Regions from separate parts of the Enterobacter adelaidei genome, predicted to be linked through region 1. Evidence: predicted binding sites of a transcription regulator. Region 1 holds the regulator's gene; the other holds the start of a gene.
The links. The regulator PurR, encoded in region 1, represses purine synthesis genes. The targets are predictions, from matches to a motif close to CANGCAAACGTTTGCNTG.

Region 1 (8,047 bases):
CGACCATCGCAATGGCTGCTCCGAACTCATTACGTGCCAGCCACGGAATAGCAATCATGATGACAATCAGCAGGGTTAAGAAGCCCTTCAACGTCCCGCTCACGGAACGGTCGGCAAATTTCCCACCCAGATAGTTACCAATCGAGAAGCCCACGCCAATCAACACCAGCATCGCAGTGATAAAGATCGGTGTCGCGTGAGTGATGTCGTGAAGCACGGGAGAAATGTAGGTATAGAGGGTAAACATCGCCCCTGCCCCCAACACGGTCGTCAGCAATGCCGAGAGCACCTGCGGGCGTACCAGCACAGACAACTCTTTGCGCACGTCAGGACGTTCCCCCGCGCTGCCTTTCGGCAGGGAGAAGAACAGTGCCACCATCGCGATCACACCGAGACCGGCCGTCGCCAGGAAAGACATACGCCAGCCGATCGCTTCACCCAGCCAGGTTGCCGCAGGCACCCCGCCGATGTTGGCAATCGTTAGTCCCATAAACATGGTTGCCACGGCACTCGCCTGCTTGTGTTTTGGCACCACGCTTGCGGCAACAACCGACCCCAGCCCAAAGAACGCGCCGTGGTTAAGGCTGGTCAGAATGCGTGACAGCATCAATGTGGTGTAGTCCGGCGAAATGGCGGAAAGCACGTTGCCCAGTGTGAAAATCGCCATCAGGAAAATCAGCGCATTGCGGCGCGCGCGATGCGAAAGCAGAAGCGTCATCAGCGGCGCCCCGACCATCACGCCGATAGCGTAGGCGCTGATTAACATCCCTGCGGCAGGGATCGAGACATCCACGCCTCTGGCAATAACAGGCAGTAAACCCATCGGGGAGAATTCAGTGGTGCCAATCCCAAAAGCGCCAATCGCCAGGGCCAGCAGGGGAAAATTGATTTTCATACGTCAACTCCGGATGCCGTGTCATGAGGTGACACAGAACAAAGAAGCGGAAAGCATGACATCAATCACAAAAAATGAGAAGTTAACAAAACGGCAAAAGATTTTTGCCAGAGAAGTAACAATCCGGGGAATCGGGAGGGAGAAAGCTCTCCCTCCACGTAAATCAGTGCAGTGCGGCCGTCAGACCCGCTGCGACAATCAAAGCCAGCACAATAACGGTGGTGAACAGCGAAAACTTCAGATCGGAACTCATCAATTTTTCTCCTTTGAATCCCCCCACGAAAAGTGAGCTTGCTCATTTTTGCACAATTTACGTCAAAAATCTTCCTGGATTTAAACGGATAACCACTTTACCTCTTCCCCTTTTCATCAAGATAGGACAAAATTCCACGCTAAATTTATTAGCGTACCGGCCATTGACCCCCTCCTGACGTCCTGTGTCGTTTTCCCGGCGTGTCGCAATTCAAAATTGCGTGATAAGGGTGAGAGAAGGCAAACGTTTACCTTCAAGTTTTTCAGGAGTTTAGGATATGGTCTGGAGTGACATTTAATGGCAACAATTAAAGATGTAGCAAAACGCGCAAACGTTTCCACTACAACCGTATCACATGTAATTAACAAAACCCGCTTTGTGGCGGAAGAGACGCGCAACGCCGTCTGGGCAGCGATCAAAGAGCTGCACTATTCGCCAAGTGCGGTTGCGCGTAGCCTCAAGGTTAATCACACCAAGTCTATTGGTTTGCTGGCGACCAGCAGTGAAGCGGCCTATTTTGCCGAGATCATTGAAGCGGTTGAGAAAAACTGTTTTCAAAAAGGCTATACCCTGATTCTGGGCAACGCGTGGAACAGCATTGAAAAACAGCGCGCCTACCTGTCGATGATGGCGCAAAAGCGCGTGGATGGCCTGCTGGTGATGTGTTCCGAGTACCCGGAATCTGTGTTGTCGATGCTGGAAGAGTATCGCCATATCCCAATGGTGGTGATGGACTGGGGTGAAGCCCGCGCGGACTTCACCGATTCCGTTATCGATAACGCCTTTGAAGGCGGTTATATGGCGGGTCGTTATCTGATAGAACGCGGTCACCGCGAGATCGGCGTGATCCCGGGTCCACTGGAGCGCAATACCGGTGCAGGTCGTCTGGCTGGGTTTATGAAAGCGATGGAAGAAGCGCTGATCACCGTGCCGGAAAACTGGATCGTGCAGGGCGACTTCGAACCGGAGTCGGGCTACCGCGCGATGCAGCAGATCGTCTCCCAGCAGCATCGTCCGACCGCCGTTTTCTGCGGGGGCGACATCATGGCAATGGGTGCCCTCTGTGCTGCCGATGAGCTGGGTCTGCGTGTACCGCAGGATATTTCTGTGATCGGGTATGACAACGTGCGTAACGCGCGCTTCTTTACGCCGGCCTTAACGACCATTCACCAGCCGAAAGACTCACTGGGTGAAACCGCCTTCAATATGCTGATGGACAGGATCGTCAACAAACGTGAAGAGTCGCAGTCCATTGAAGTTCACCCGCGTCTTATTGAACGCCGCTCCGTTGCGGATGGTCCGTTCCGCGACTACCGCCGGTAATCTCTTCACGGGGCCAGTTAAGCTGGCTCCCGTAACCATTCCCGGTTTAGCGTTTCGCTGTCTCCCAGATAATCCAGCAGCCAGGCCATCGCTGGCGAGACATCATTTTGTTGCCAGGTGAGGCAGCAGGCCGCATCCGGGAACGGGTTCTCCAGTGTCAGTTCAACCCACTCTCCGGTGTCAATTCGCGGCCGCGCAAAATGAACGGGCACCATCGCAACGCACAAGCCAGCACTGAGGCACGTCGCCGACGATTCCCAGTCGGGTGCAACCACCCGCCGCTGGTTGTCCAGAAGCCAGGTGATACGCTTGGGTAATGAACGGGACGTATCCTCCAGTACCAGAGACGGCCAGTTGCGTAGCGTATCGTCGCTCAAGGGGCCTTCCAGAGCCGCCAGCGGATGATCGCTTGCCACCACGCATTTCCAGCTCAGCATCCCCATATCGCGAAACGCATAACGTCCCCCAACCGGAATCGCCTGCGTGGCCCCGATCGCCATCTCTGCCCTGCCGTCCGCCAGCGCATCCCAGACGCCGTTAAACACTTCCTGCGACACCCGCAATTCGACGTCAGAAAAATGACGATAGAAGTCGACAATCATTTGCCGGGTACGCTCGGGTTTGACGATATTATCCACCGCGATGGAAAGATGCCCCCGCCAGCCGTTAGCGATCTGCTGACACTGTTCGCGGGTGATCTGCATTTTTTTGATGACAGAACGTCCTTCTTTCAAAAACCACGCGCCGGCGGGCGTTAATTCCACATCACGATGTCGCCGTTCAAACAGCGGAACCGCCAGCCACTCCTCCAGCTGACGTACTGTATAGCTGATAGCTGAAGGCACGCGGTGTAACTCCTGCGCCGCTCCACTGAAACTGCCGTTACGCGCGACAGCATCGACCACTTCAAGAGAATAATCTGACCACATTTTCTGCCTGCAAAAAATTTGAATGCACACGCCAAATATTAGCGTTTCACAAGCGGCTTTGCACTCCCTACACTCAGCGCCAATGTATACCTGCCTCCTCAGGAGAATAAAACAATGCAACCCAGGAAAGGTTTTTTAGTCTGGCTCGGCGGCTTAAGCGTGCTGGGCTTTTTGGCCACTGATATGTACCTGCCGGCTTTCGCCGCCATGCAGGAAGATTTGCAAACCCCTGCAGCGGCCATCAGCGCCAGCCTGAGTTTGTTCCTCGCCGGTTTCGCCTTCGCGCAGCTACTTTGGGGGCCGCTATCAGATCGTTTTGGCCGTAAACCAGTACTGTTGCTGGGACTTGGCATTTTTGCCGTCGGCTGTCTGGGTATGTTATGGGTACGCGATGCGACCTGGCTGCTGGTGCTGCGCTTTGTGCAGGCCGTCGGCGTCTGTGCAGCAGCGGTGACCTGGCAGGCCCTTGTTACCGACTACTACCCAGCCAACCGCACCAACCGGATTTTCGCCACCATTATGCCGCTGGTAGGGCTTTCACCTGCCCTCGCCCCGCTGCTGGGCAGCTGGATCCTGGTGCATTTCGAGTGGCAGGCTATCTTTGCCACGTTGTTTGCCATCACACTGGTACTTATGCTGCCGGCATTCGCGCTCAAACCAGCGCATAAAAAAGAGGCACATGCGGATGCGAAGCCCATTACCTTTACCTCTTTGCTGAGTGCCAAAGCGTATCGCGGTAATGTCCTGATTTATGCCGCCTGCTCGGCGAGCTTCTTCGCGTGGCTGACCGGTTCGCCATTTATTCTGCACGATATGGGGTACAGCCCAGCGGCGATCGGCCTGAGCTATGTCCCGCAAACCATCGCATTCCTGGTGGGTGGGTACGGCTGTCGTGCGGCGCTGCAGAAATGGGAAGGTCAGCAGATGCTGCCGTGGCTGCTGGTGCTGTATGCATTGAGCGTTATCGGGACATGGGCCGTTGGTTTTATCCCTGGCACCGGTCTGGTAGAAATTTTAATGCCATTCTGCGTGATGGCCGTCGCTAACGGGGCAATCTACCCTATCGTTGTGGCGCAGGCATTACGTCCGTTCCCGCAGGCGACGGGTCGCGCGGCTGCGCTGCAGAACACCCTGCAGTTGGGTCTGTGCTTCCTGGCAAGCCTGGTGGTCTCTGCGCTGATTGCCACACCGCTCCTGACCACCACTACCGTGATGCTGGTGACCGTTGTGCTGGCCTTTGTGGGCTACCGTATGCAGGCTTCCGCACAGCGTGAGCTGAATAACAGCACGCCGGTTGAAACATCGCATGCGTAATCGCGCCGGAAATTATGTTAACTCCCAGTGATTAGGTTGCTAAGAATTTTTTATTGAATCACCAAATTTTGCGGCCTATACTAAATTTGGTTCGATTAAATACGATAAATATTAAGTGTTAACGGGAGCCGGAGTGCTCCCGTTTTACCATGGAAGGCATTTCGGCAAGGGTTATCTCCCTTCCTCTGTTCTACGTCGGATATTAGCCTCGCGGTATTTACCGTGAGATTTCTCACAAACCAAAAAAAGCGTCTACGCTGTTTGAAGGTTCTGATCACACAGGGTGATGGAGAAGCTATGAGTTCATCGTGTATAGAAGAAGTCAGCGTTCCGGACGATAACTGGTCCCGGATCGTCAGTGAACTGTTAGGTCGAGCAGGCATCACTATCAATGGATCGTCGCCAGCCGATCCCCAGGTTAAACATCCCGACTTTTTTAAGCGCGTGTTGCGGGAGGGTTCGTTAGGCCTGGGGGAAAGCTATATGGACGGCTGGTGGGAGTGCGAACGGCTGGATATCTTCTTCTCCAGCGTGTTGCGTGCCGGTCTGGAAAATCAACTCCCCCGCAATCTGAAAGACACACTGCGCGTCGCCTCTGCCCGGCTGTTTAATCTGCAAAGTAAAAAACGCGCGTGGATCGTCGGCAAAGAGCATTACGATCTCGGCAACGACCTGTTCAACCGTATGCTTGACCCCTTCATGCAATATTCCTGCGCTTACTGGAAAGAGGCTTCGACGCTGGAAGAGGCTCAACAGGCTAAGCTGCATCTGATTAGCGAGAAACTGAAGTTAGAACCCGGAATGCGCGTGCTGGATATCGGCTGCGGCTGGGGTGGGCTGGCCTGGTTTATGGCGAAGCACTACGGCGTCAGCGTGGTGGGTGTCACTATTTCAGCTGAACAGCAAAAGATGGCGCGGGAACGCTGCCAGGGTCTCGATGTGGATATCCGGCTACAGGATTACCGCGATCTTAACGAACAGTTTGACCGTATCGTTTCGGTGGGCATGTTCGAGCACGTGGGACCGAAGAACTACAACACCTATTTTGACGTGGTGGATCGTAATTTGAAACCGGACGGCATCTTCCTGCTGCATACCATCGGCTCTAAGCGAACCGATAACAACGTTGACCCGTGGATCAACAAATACATCTTTCCGAATGGCTGTTTACCGTCCGTTCGCCAGATTGCCAACGCCAGTGAACCCCATTTCGTGATGGAAGACTGGCATAACTTCGGTGCGGATTATGACACCACGTTGATGGCATGGCATGCTCGTTTTCAGGAAGCCTGGCCTGAGATTGCGGACAACTATTCTGAACGATTCAAGCGGATGTTTAGCTATTATCTGAATGCCTGCGCGGGGGCGTTTCGCGCGCGGGATATTCAGCTCTGGCAGGTGGTCTTCAGCCGTGGCATTGAACACGGTTTGCGGGTCGCCCGCTAAAAAAATAACCCCGGTTACCCGGGGTTATTTTTTATTCTTCTTCTGCTGTTTTAATTATTGCAGCTTCTTTTGCCGCCAGCACACGCTCAACGGTATCCACCACCGCCTGAGTTTGCGGATCGATTTCGATATTTACGCGATGCCCCAGTTTTTTCGCCCCCAGCGTGGTGCGCTGCAGCGTTTCAGGAATTAAATGCACACAAAAACGCGTCGGCGTCACTTCCCCGACAGTCAGACTAATCCCATCAATACCAATAAACCCTTTGTACAGGATGTATTTCATTAATGAAGGATCCTGCATTTTAAACCAGATTTGACGGTTATTTTCCGAGGTCACAATTTTCGCCACTTCGGCAGTGGTCATGATGTGCCCAGACATCAGATGCCCGCCAATCTCATCGCTGAACTTCGCCGCCCGTTCTACGTTGACGGTATCCCCAACAGCCAGCTCACCCAGGTTGGTGATACGCAGCGTCTCTTTCATTAAATCAAAGCTAATCTGGTTGCCGTTAATTTCGGTCACGGTCAGGCAGCAGCCGTTATGCGCAATCGAGGCACCGGTTTCAATGCCCTCAAGCATATATTCCGGCAGCTCAACAACATGAGTACGGAAATTAGGTTTTTCATCAATGGACACCACTTTGGCGGTGCCCTGCACAATACCAGTAAACATGCTTACAACTCCTGTTTTTTCCGGACGGTGGTGACACCGTTTAATCCCATCACAATAACAGTTGGAAAAACAGGTTGCCAGCGGAGCGCATTTTCTGGCGATTTTTTCACTAGATAAATAGCTAAAGCCCGCTACAATAGCTGGCACCCCCCTGCATTTTCTTCTTGCTGCCCGTTTCGGCGGCTTTTTTAGTCTCTCAAATAACAACAAAATAAAGGTGTTCACGTGCAGAAGTACATGAATGAAGCGCGCCAGTTATTGGCACTGGCTATACCAGTGATCGTCGCGCAAGTGGCCCAGACCGCAATGGGATTTGTGGATACGGTAATGGCGGGTGGCTACAGCGCCACCGATATGGCGGCCGTTGCTATCGGCACGTCAATCTGGCTTCCGGCCATCCTGTTCGGCCACGGTCTGCTGCTCGCGCTCACGCCTGTTATCGCCCAGCTCAATGGCTCGGGTCGTCGCGAGCGCATTGCCCATCAGGTCCGTCAGGGTTTCTGGCTGGCGGGGTTTGTCTCCGTGCTGATTATGGTGGTGCTCTGGAACGCGGGCCATATTATTCGCGCCATGCATAACATTGACCCGGCACTGGCTGACAAAGCCGTGGGTTATCTGCGCGCCCTGCTCTGGGGGACTCCAGGCTACCTCTTTTTCCAGGTGGCGCGTAACCAGTGTGAAGGTCTGGCGAAAACGAAACCTGGGATGGTGATGGGCTTTATTGGTTTGCTGGTCAATATTCCGGTGAACTATGTCTTTATTTACGGTCATTTCGGAATGCCGGAACTGGGTGGCGTCGGCTGCGGCGTGGCGACGGCGGCCGTTTACTGGGTGATGTTCTTCTCGATGATCGCCTTTGTAAAACGCGCCCGTTCCATGCGCGATATCCGCAACGAGAACAGATTTAGCACGCCAGACTGGAGCATCATGACGCGTCTGGTGCAGCTAGGTTTGCCGATTGCCCTCGCGCTGTTCTTCGAGGTGACGCTTTTCGCCGTGGTCGCCCTGCTGGTCTCCCCGTTGGGCATTGTGAACGTAGCCGGGCACCAGATTGCGCTGAACTTCAGCTCGCTGATGTTCGTCCTGCCGTTGTCGCTGGCGGCGTCGGTGACTATCCGTGTCGGCTTCCGTTTGGGGCAAGGTTCGACGATAGACGCGCAAACCGCCGCGCGAACCGGGCTGGGTGTCGGTGTCTGCATGGCTGTCTGTACGGC
Region 2 (8,047 bases), 1.9 Mb from region 1:
ACTTTTCGTAAATACCCAAATTCATCTTTTTGACTACGACGTTGTGAGAAAAATGGATGATTAGTTTCAAATTCAATGACAAAGCCACTGTGGGCCTGTGCGTAGTGTCCCCACATTAGAATATTTGTTGGTGTTTCTGTTAGTGATAAAATTCTAGTTATTTCTATCAACTTTTTGTTGAGAGTCTGCATTGTGATTTCAGTCGTTTTTATTATATTTTCTTTTTCTCTCTTATACATCGAGAGCATTGCATTTTTTGCCTCAACAATTATATTGTTGGCCATTTCTTTAGGCAGTTTTTCAATGTGATTCAGCCATTCGGTTGGTAATTCTTTGAGGAGATCTAAATTTATTAAAGAATCATGTAAAGTGGATTCAAAACTACTAAAATTAAAAGAGGCATTGAATTCAAATGGGTCGTTGAAATTTAAGGGGTTATTGAAACATATTAAGTTGTTTTCAAGTATATCGATTCTTTCTGGGGGAAGGTATTTAAACATAGTTATTAACTCGGAAAGTAGCTTTAGAGGTACTTTTGGCGGAAGATCACAGGAGTCGAACCTGCCCGGGAACGCTGGCGTCCCCAACTGGATTTGAAGTCCAGCCACCTCACCGGAGATGACGATCTTCCGCGCCTGCATTGCTACATGGAGGCGGGGCGCATTATAGCTACTTTCAGGCATTTACCACATACCCCACACCACTTTTTTCACCTCTCTTTTGACCTGTGCCGGGTCATTTCAGTTAATTCCTAAGAAAATCCTCATGTTAGCCCTTCGTACTCGCCAGCATTTACTGCGATCACAAAAAACAATAATCAGAAGCCAGACTATGCGTGGAACGAGGGCACAGCCTTCCAGTTGTTTAACCTGGACGATGGCGCAACGGCGATGAGCGAAGTGCCTGCGACGGACGGCTCCGTGACGTTTACGCTGAAGGCGTCACGTCGGGGCGAAATCGTGACCCTTACCGGCGCGGGAGACGCGCAAAACTGGTCGGTGTGCTTGCGCAACGTGCAGAAGGTGAGCGGCGTGAAGGGCGGCTCACACGCAGGCAACAAGTGGGGTGTGGTGGTGAAAGCCGAGGGGAATGAGGTAGTGGTTCATCTTTGATTCATCTGGAATTGTGCGGTCTGATGCCCTCTCCCACTGGGAGAGGGAACAAAACCTCGCAGCCGCTACCCGGCTTGGTTATTGCACCGGTGTTGAAACCACACCGCCCGTCATTGTCTGCTCGACCTGCTGCTTATCCATATTCACTGCATTCAGTTTCCCGTTAACGGTTGGCTTCAGCGGGGCTTTGTCCTGCACGCTGCCGCTGGCGGTGAGCTGAATATTGCCGTCACCCGCAATCGGCAGCGCTGGCCAACCCCAGTGCTCGATCACGTTCAGCGGCACACCGCGCCCGTTCAGGCTAACAGTGGTTTGCCGTTGCGGCAGTTGTGAAACCGTCGCCGTGGCTTCCAGAATGCCTTTCTCAGTAAACGCGCTCAGGTCAGTAATATTCACTGTGGCAGCGTTAGCATTCAGTGCCAGTGACGGACGACGCACATCCACGCGGTTAAAGGTTGCCGCCGCGCCATTCAGGGTTGCGCTACCGCCCCAGACGCCCCACTGGCGATCTTTCACCAGTTGCAGGTTCGCGCCATAGCCATCAAGAGAGGTGATCTGCCACGGGAAGGCAGGATCGATGTCGATCACCAGGTTGCGGCTCAGACCAAATTTTTGCAGCGTCACGCTGTTCAGCCATTCCGGCAGAGGCTCCATCCACAGCGTTTTCCAGTTCTGCGGCAGGGTATACTCCAGCCCGGCGATGGCGACATCGTCCAGCACTAGCGCTTTGCCGTCGCGCTGCCAGTTGCCAGAGGTGCGCACCATGCCGCCTTCCCAGCGGGAGGTTAGCTGGCGCAACGCCACGCCCTGCGGAGAGAATTCCGCATTCAGGATTGGGTCAAACAGATGCAGCGAACCGTAGATGAATTCGCTGGCGTTCATGGATAAACGCCCTTCCTGGCTCTGCCAGTCGCCTTTACTCAGCGTCAGGTTGCGCAGGCTTAAATCAAGGTCAGTAACTGCCCAGTCCGGGCCCTGCAGGCGGGCGTCGGTTACGTCCAGTCGGCCAATCTGCAGAGAGGGGATGGTGGTCAGCGGTGCGAAGAAATCCATCAGCGTTTTATCGCTCTGCAGGCGGATTTCGTTCAGACGCAGGGTGTCGATGATCCAGCTTCCGTCGGCGTTACGCAGGGCGGAGCCGGTGAGTGAACCGCGGGCCATATCGGCACCGATGGTGTTCAACACCACTTCCTTGCCGTTCAACTGACCCTCGATCAACACGTTGGTGGCCGGCACGCCGTTCAGGGTGAGCGATCCTGCGCTCATCTGGATCTGCGCATTTTTACCCAGCACGTTGCCTGCTTCTGGTTGCCATGGGCTGACACCTCCCGTGACTTTCTGGGCACTTAAATCCCACTCCGTATTGGGGCTGTTAAAGGCCATGTTGTTCAGTTGCAGACGGTCTGACTGGAAAGGCAGCGGCGCAGTCTGAGGAGAAAGATTCAGCGTGCCATCGAACAGGGAGATGGTGTCCATATGCAGCGGATCGGTAACCTGTCGGCTACTGAGGCCAATATCGACTTTTTTGGCAACCAGCGTGGCGGGTTTGCCATCCCGGCCAAAGGTGACGTTTTCCAGAATGATGTGGGAAGGCGACGAAAAGCGGTGATTCATCTTGTCGAAACTGAGTTCGTAGTCGGTATTTACCGTCACCCAGTTGCTGACCTGACTCGCACCCCAGCGGGTCTGGAGCAGGATATAGAGCGCCAGCACCACAATCAGCACGGCTACCAGAAGATAGACGAGTAGCTTTCCAATAAATTTCATGGTCTTCCATCCCGCAAAACGCACATAAAGGAGTTATGCACGATTTATGCGCAATCCTCAAGGTGGGAATGGTGTAATAAGATGTCACGGCAGGCATTGACTGCCTGCCGTGAGAGAGATCAATTTTTCTCAGGCGGGAATACGAGGTTCAGCACGATAGCGGTGATACCGCCCGCGGCAATGCCGGAAGAGAGCAGGTTTTTCACCCAGTCCGGGGCAAACTGCAGGATCAGCGGCTGCTGAGACACACCCAGACCCACGGCCAGCGACAGCGCGATAATCATAATTGCACGGCGGTTCAGCGGTTCGCGGGAAACGATACGTACGCCGGAAGCGGCAATTGTGCCAAACATCACCAGCGTTGCGCCGCCCAGTACCGGCTCAGGAATGTGCTGCACAAAGCCGCTTACCGCCGGGAACAGACCGAGAACAATCAGCATCAGCGCCACCACAAAACCGACGTAGCGGCTGGCAACGCCAGTCAACTGGATCACGCCGTTGTTCTGGCCGAAGCAGGAGTTCGGGAAGGTATTGAATACCGCAGAGACAAACGAGTTCAGGCCGTTCGCCAGCACGCCGCCTTTCAGGCGCTTCATGTACAGCGGGCCGGAAACCGGCTGCTCGGAGACGTCTGACGTGGCAGTGATATCACCGATGGTCTCCAGAGAGGTGATCATAAAGACCAGCATCAGCGGCAGGAGCAGGCCCCAGTCAATACCGAGGCCGTAGTAGAGTGGTGTTGGAACGGTGATCAGCGCGCTGTTGGTCGGCGCGGTGTTCTCTGGCAGCATGCCCAGCGCCCACGCCAGCAGATAACCCGCCGCCATGGCAATCACCAGCGAGGCGACGCGCAGATACGGGTTGCGCTGACGGTTAAGCAGAATAATGATCGCCAGCACGACACCCGCCAGCAGCAGGTTTTTCGGCGCGCCGAAGGTGTGGTCGCTCATTGCGGCATAGCCGCCGCCGATGGAGGTGAGGCCCACCTGGATCAGCGACAGGCCGATAATCATCACGACGACGCCAGACACCAGCGGGGTGATGACGCGGCGAGCCAGATGCAGCACGCGGGAGATCACCATTTCCGTGCAGCTTGCCAGCATCAGCGTGCCGAACAGTGCTGCCATCATCGTCGGCACATCCGCACCGCCGGTTTTCAGCGCTGTACCACCCATGATCAGTGGCGCCACGAAGTTAAAACTGGTGCCCTGAATCGACAATAAACCCGACCCCACCGGACCCCACGCTTTAATTTGAATAATCGAGGCCACGCCAGAGGCAAAGAGAGACATGCTGATGATGTGCTGAGTGTCCTGAGCCGGTAAACCGAGCGCCTGGCAGATCAGCAGCGCCGGGGTGATCACCGCAACAAACATCGCCAGAAGATGCTGGCAGGCGGCGAAAAGCGTTTGCGGCAGCGGCGGGCGGTCTTCAAGGCGGTAAATCAGTTCGCTATTTTGCTTCTGCGCAATCGGTTGCGCATCTGGCGACTCTATGGTGTTAACGGACATCGGCGGCAATCCCACGGTGGAAAAGCGGGCATTTTATCTGACCATCTGGTAAAAGCAAACGATTGCCAGCAAAAAAAAGGAAGAAAATCTGCCGCTTTGAGCAGGTTTTCTACAACGTATTGGGAAAAAAAATTACACTTTTTGCGCCGGTGGCTCATGAAGAGCGAAAACCGGCCCAGGATAACGCCGCGTGTGTATGGAACACGCGCAATACAGGAGCCTTCTATGATTCATCTCGATACGTTGTCGACCCTTGTTGCCGCAACGCTGGTCTTACTGCTTGGCCGTAAGCTGGTGCATAGCGTTTCCCTTCTGAAGAAATACACCATTCCCGAACCTGTCGCCGGTGGCCTGCTGGTAGCGCTGGCCCTGCTGGTGTTGAAAAAGAGCATGGGCTGGGAAATTGATTTTGATATGTCCCTTAAAGACCCGCTGATGCTGGCCTTTTTTGCCACCATCGGCCTGAATGCCAACCTCGCGAGCCTGCGGGCAGGGGGTAAAGTACTCGGCGTATTTCTGATTGTGGTGGTTGGGTTGTTGCTGATGCAAAACGCTATCGGCATCGGAATGGCGACGTTGCTGGGGCTGGATCCGCTGATGGGGTTGCTGGCCGGGTCAATTACATTGTCTGGTGGACACGGTACCGGCGCGGCGTGGAGCAAGCTGTTTATCGAGCGCTATGGCTTTGAAAACGCAACTGAAGTGGCGATGGCCTGTGCGACCTTTGGCCTGGTGCTGGGTGGACTGATTGGTGGCCCGGTGGCGCGTTATCTGGTGAAGCACTCCACCACGCCGGACGGCAGACCGGACGATGAGCTGGTGCCGACTGCATTCGAAAAACCGGATGTTGGGCGCAGCATTACTTCACTGGTGCTGATTGAGACCATCGCGATGATTGCCATCTGCCTGACGGTAGGGAAAGTGGTTGCGCAATGGCTGGCAGGTTCCCCGTTCGAACTGCCGACGTTTGTCTGCGTGCTGTTTATCGGGGTGATCCTGAGCAACGGTCTGGCGCTGATGGGTTTTTATCGTGTGTTCGAACGTGCGGTTTCAGTGCTGGGCAACGTTTGTCTGTCGCTGTTCCTCGCAATGGCGCTGATGAGCCTCAAACTGTGGGAGCTGGCCTCGCTGGCGCTGCCGATGGTGGCCATTCTGGCGGTGCAGGCACTGTTTATGGCGTTGTACGCGATGTTTGTTACCTGGCGCATGATGGGCAAGAACTACGATGCGGCGGTGCTGGCAGCGGGTCATTGCGGGTTTGGTCTGGGGGCAACCCCAACGGCTATTGCCAACATGCAGGCGATCACTGAACGCTTTGGCCCATCGCATATGGCGTTTCTGGTGGTACCGATGGTCGGTGCGTTCTTTATTGATATCGTCAACGCGCTGGTGATTAAGCTGTACCTGATGCTGCCGATATTTGCCTGAGGTCAGGCGTTGGAATAACGTTCGGTTTCCGGCATCCAGCGTTCAATTAACGCTGCCGCCTGTTCGGGGTAGCGTTCATGAATGTGGCGGGCCAGGCGTTGAACTTCGGGGATCATCGCCTGATCGCGCAACAAATCCGCCACTTTGAATTCAGCATTCCCCGTCTGCCGCGTGCCCAAAAGTTCTCCCGGGCCACGTATCTCAAGGTCTTTTTGCGCAATAACAAAACCGTCGTTGCTGTCGCGCAGCACCTGCAAACGCATCTGAGCAGTTTTCGAGAGCGGTGCTTTGTAGAGCAGTACGCAGTGGGACGCCACCGCACCACGGCCAACACGTCCGCGCAGCTGGTGGAGTTGGGCAAGCCCCAGGCGCTCCGGGTTTTCGATGATCATCAGGCTGGAATTCGGGACGTCCACGCCGACCTCGATCACCGTGGTGGCGATCAGCAGATGTAAATCACCCTGTTTAAACGACTGCATCACCGCCTGCTTTTCGGCGGGCTTCATACGTCCGTGAACCAGACCCACCTTCAACTCTGGCAGTGCCAGTTTCAGTTCTTCCCACGTCGCTTCTGCAGCCTGCGCCTCCAGCAGTTCAGACTCCTCAATTAACGTGCAGACCCAGTACGCCTGACGCCCTTCGTGAGTGCAGGCATTGCGCACGCGGTCGATGATATCGCTGCGACGCGTGTCAGGAATGGCGACCGTGGTGACCGGGGTACGGCCCGGCGGCAGTTCGTCGATGGTGGAGGTATCCAGATCGGCGTAGGCGGTCATTGCCAGGGTGCGGGGGATCGGCGTCGCGGTCATGATCAGCTGATGCGGGTGGAAACCCTGCTGCAAACCTTTCTCCCACAGCGCCAGACGCTGATGCACACCAAAGCGGTGCTGCTCGTCGATAATCACCAGCGCCAGGCCGTTAAACTGAACCTGTTCCTGGAAGATGGCATGTGTGCCAACAATCATTTGTACCTGACCGCTGGCAATTGCGTCCTGTTGTGCAAGGCGAGCTTTGCCTTTTTGCTTCCCGGCAAGCCAGCCCACTTCAATGCCCAGCGGCGCAAACCAGGCGCGGAAATTGTTGGCGTGTTGTTCGGCCAGCAGTTCCGTCGGTGCCATCAGCGCCACCTGTTTGCCGTGGGCAATGGCGCGCAGGGCGGCCAGGGCGGCAACCAGCGTTTTTCCGGAGCCTACATCACCCTGCACCAGGCGCATCATCGGTACATCAAGCGCCATATCGCGTTCGATCTCGGCGGTGACCCGCGCCTGTGCACCGGTGGGTTTAAACGGCAGCGAGGCCAGCAGCTTATCTTTGAGCTCATCATGCGGGCTTAAGGGCTGGGCATGGAAACGTTGCGCACCCGCACGAAGCGCCAGCATGCTCAGGTTATGTGCCAGTAATTCCTCAAGGATAAGACGCCGTTGAGCGGGGTGTTTACCACTTTCTAAATCGCTGAGCTGGAGCGATGGTGGTGGACGGTGAAGAGTACGCAGCGCCTCGGGCAGACTCATCATGCCCTGCGCCAGCTCTGGCGGCAGCAGCTCGGTGATGGCGCAGGTATCCAGCAGCTCCAGGGCCTGATCGGTGAGCTTACGCAGCGTCGCTTGCTTGATGCCTTCGGTAGTTGGGTAAACCGGGGTGAGTGTTTCCTGCAGCTCCGGTGTGCTGAGATCGCCCTGTACGCGGTATTCCGGGTGGATCATCTCTGCGCCGTATTTTCCGCGTTTGGCTTCGCCATAGGCCAGCACTCTGCGACCTGTCGCCAGGCTGTTTTTCATTGCCGCGCTGAAGTTGAAAAAGCGCATGGTGAGAATACCGGTGCCGTCGCTGATCTGACAGGTCATCATCCGGCGTCCACCAAAGGTGATATTGCAGTTCAGGACTTCGCCTTCAACGGTGGCATAAATGGCAGGCAGCAAATCGCCAATTTTGTACAGCTGGGTGCGGTCTTCGTAACGCAGAGGGAGGTGGAGCAGGAGATCCTGCACGGTGTGCAGGCCGATTTTAGCCAGCTTATTGCTTTGCGCCGCGCCCACGCCCGTCAGGCTATTGAGCGGGATGGCATCCAGCAGGCGGCCTTTCATCGGTTACCCGGCGTACTGCATAGTGGCCCACCACTCGGCATCGGCTTCAATTTCGCCCTGCGCGTTGACGTGGGGGTAAGGCAATTTTTTCTGCTTCGCAACGCGAGCCAGCACCGGATAACCACCTTCGAACAGCAGGCGCTGC

Region 2: the regulator PurR is predicted to act here: its motif matches at 4,442-4,459, upstream of gltS (sodium/glutamate symporter).

What each region holds. Positions count from the first base shown of each region.
Region 1 is NZ_CP154353.1:1,944,742-1,952,788, reverse strand. It holds gene AAHF05_RS09580 (MFS transporter) at 1-895, opposite strand, end outside; gene AAHF05_RS09575 (YnhF family membrane protein) at 1,059-1,148, opposite strand; gene purR (HTH-type transcriptional repressor PurR) at 1,446-2,471, shown strand; gene punR (DNA-binding transcriptional activator PunR) at 2,489-3,400, opposite strand; gene punC (purine nucleoside transporter PunC) at 3,515-4,714, shown strand; gene cfa (cyclopropane fatty acyl phospholipid synthase) at 5,012-6,160, shown strand; gene AAHF05_RS09550 (riboflavin synthase) at 6,192-6,833, opposite strand; gene mdtK (MdtK family multidrug efflux MATE transporter) at 7,059-8,047, shown strand, end outside.
Region 2 is NZ_CP154353.1:60,280-68,326, forward strand. It holds gene AAHF05_RS00320 (DUF2971 domain-containing protein) at 1-500, opposite strand, end outside; tRNA gene AAHF05_RS00325 (tRNA-Sec) at 537-631, opposite strand; partial or broken gene AAHF05_RS00330 (alpha-xylosidase) at 810-1,112, shown strand; gene AAHF05_RS00335 (AsmA family protein) at 1,191-2,879, opposite strand; gene xanP (xanthine/proton symporter XanP) at 2,999-4,390, opposite strand; gene gltS (sodium/glutamate symporter) at 4,616-5,818, shown strand; gene recG (ATP-dependent DNA helicase RecG) at 5,821-7,902, opposite strand; gene trmH (tRNA (guanosine(18)-2'-O)-methyltransferase TrmH) at 7,906-8,047, opposite strand, start outside.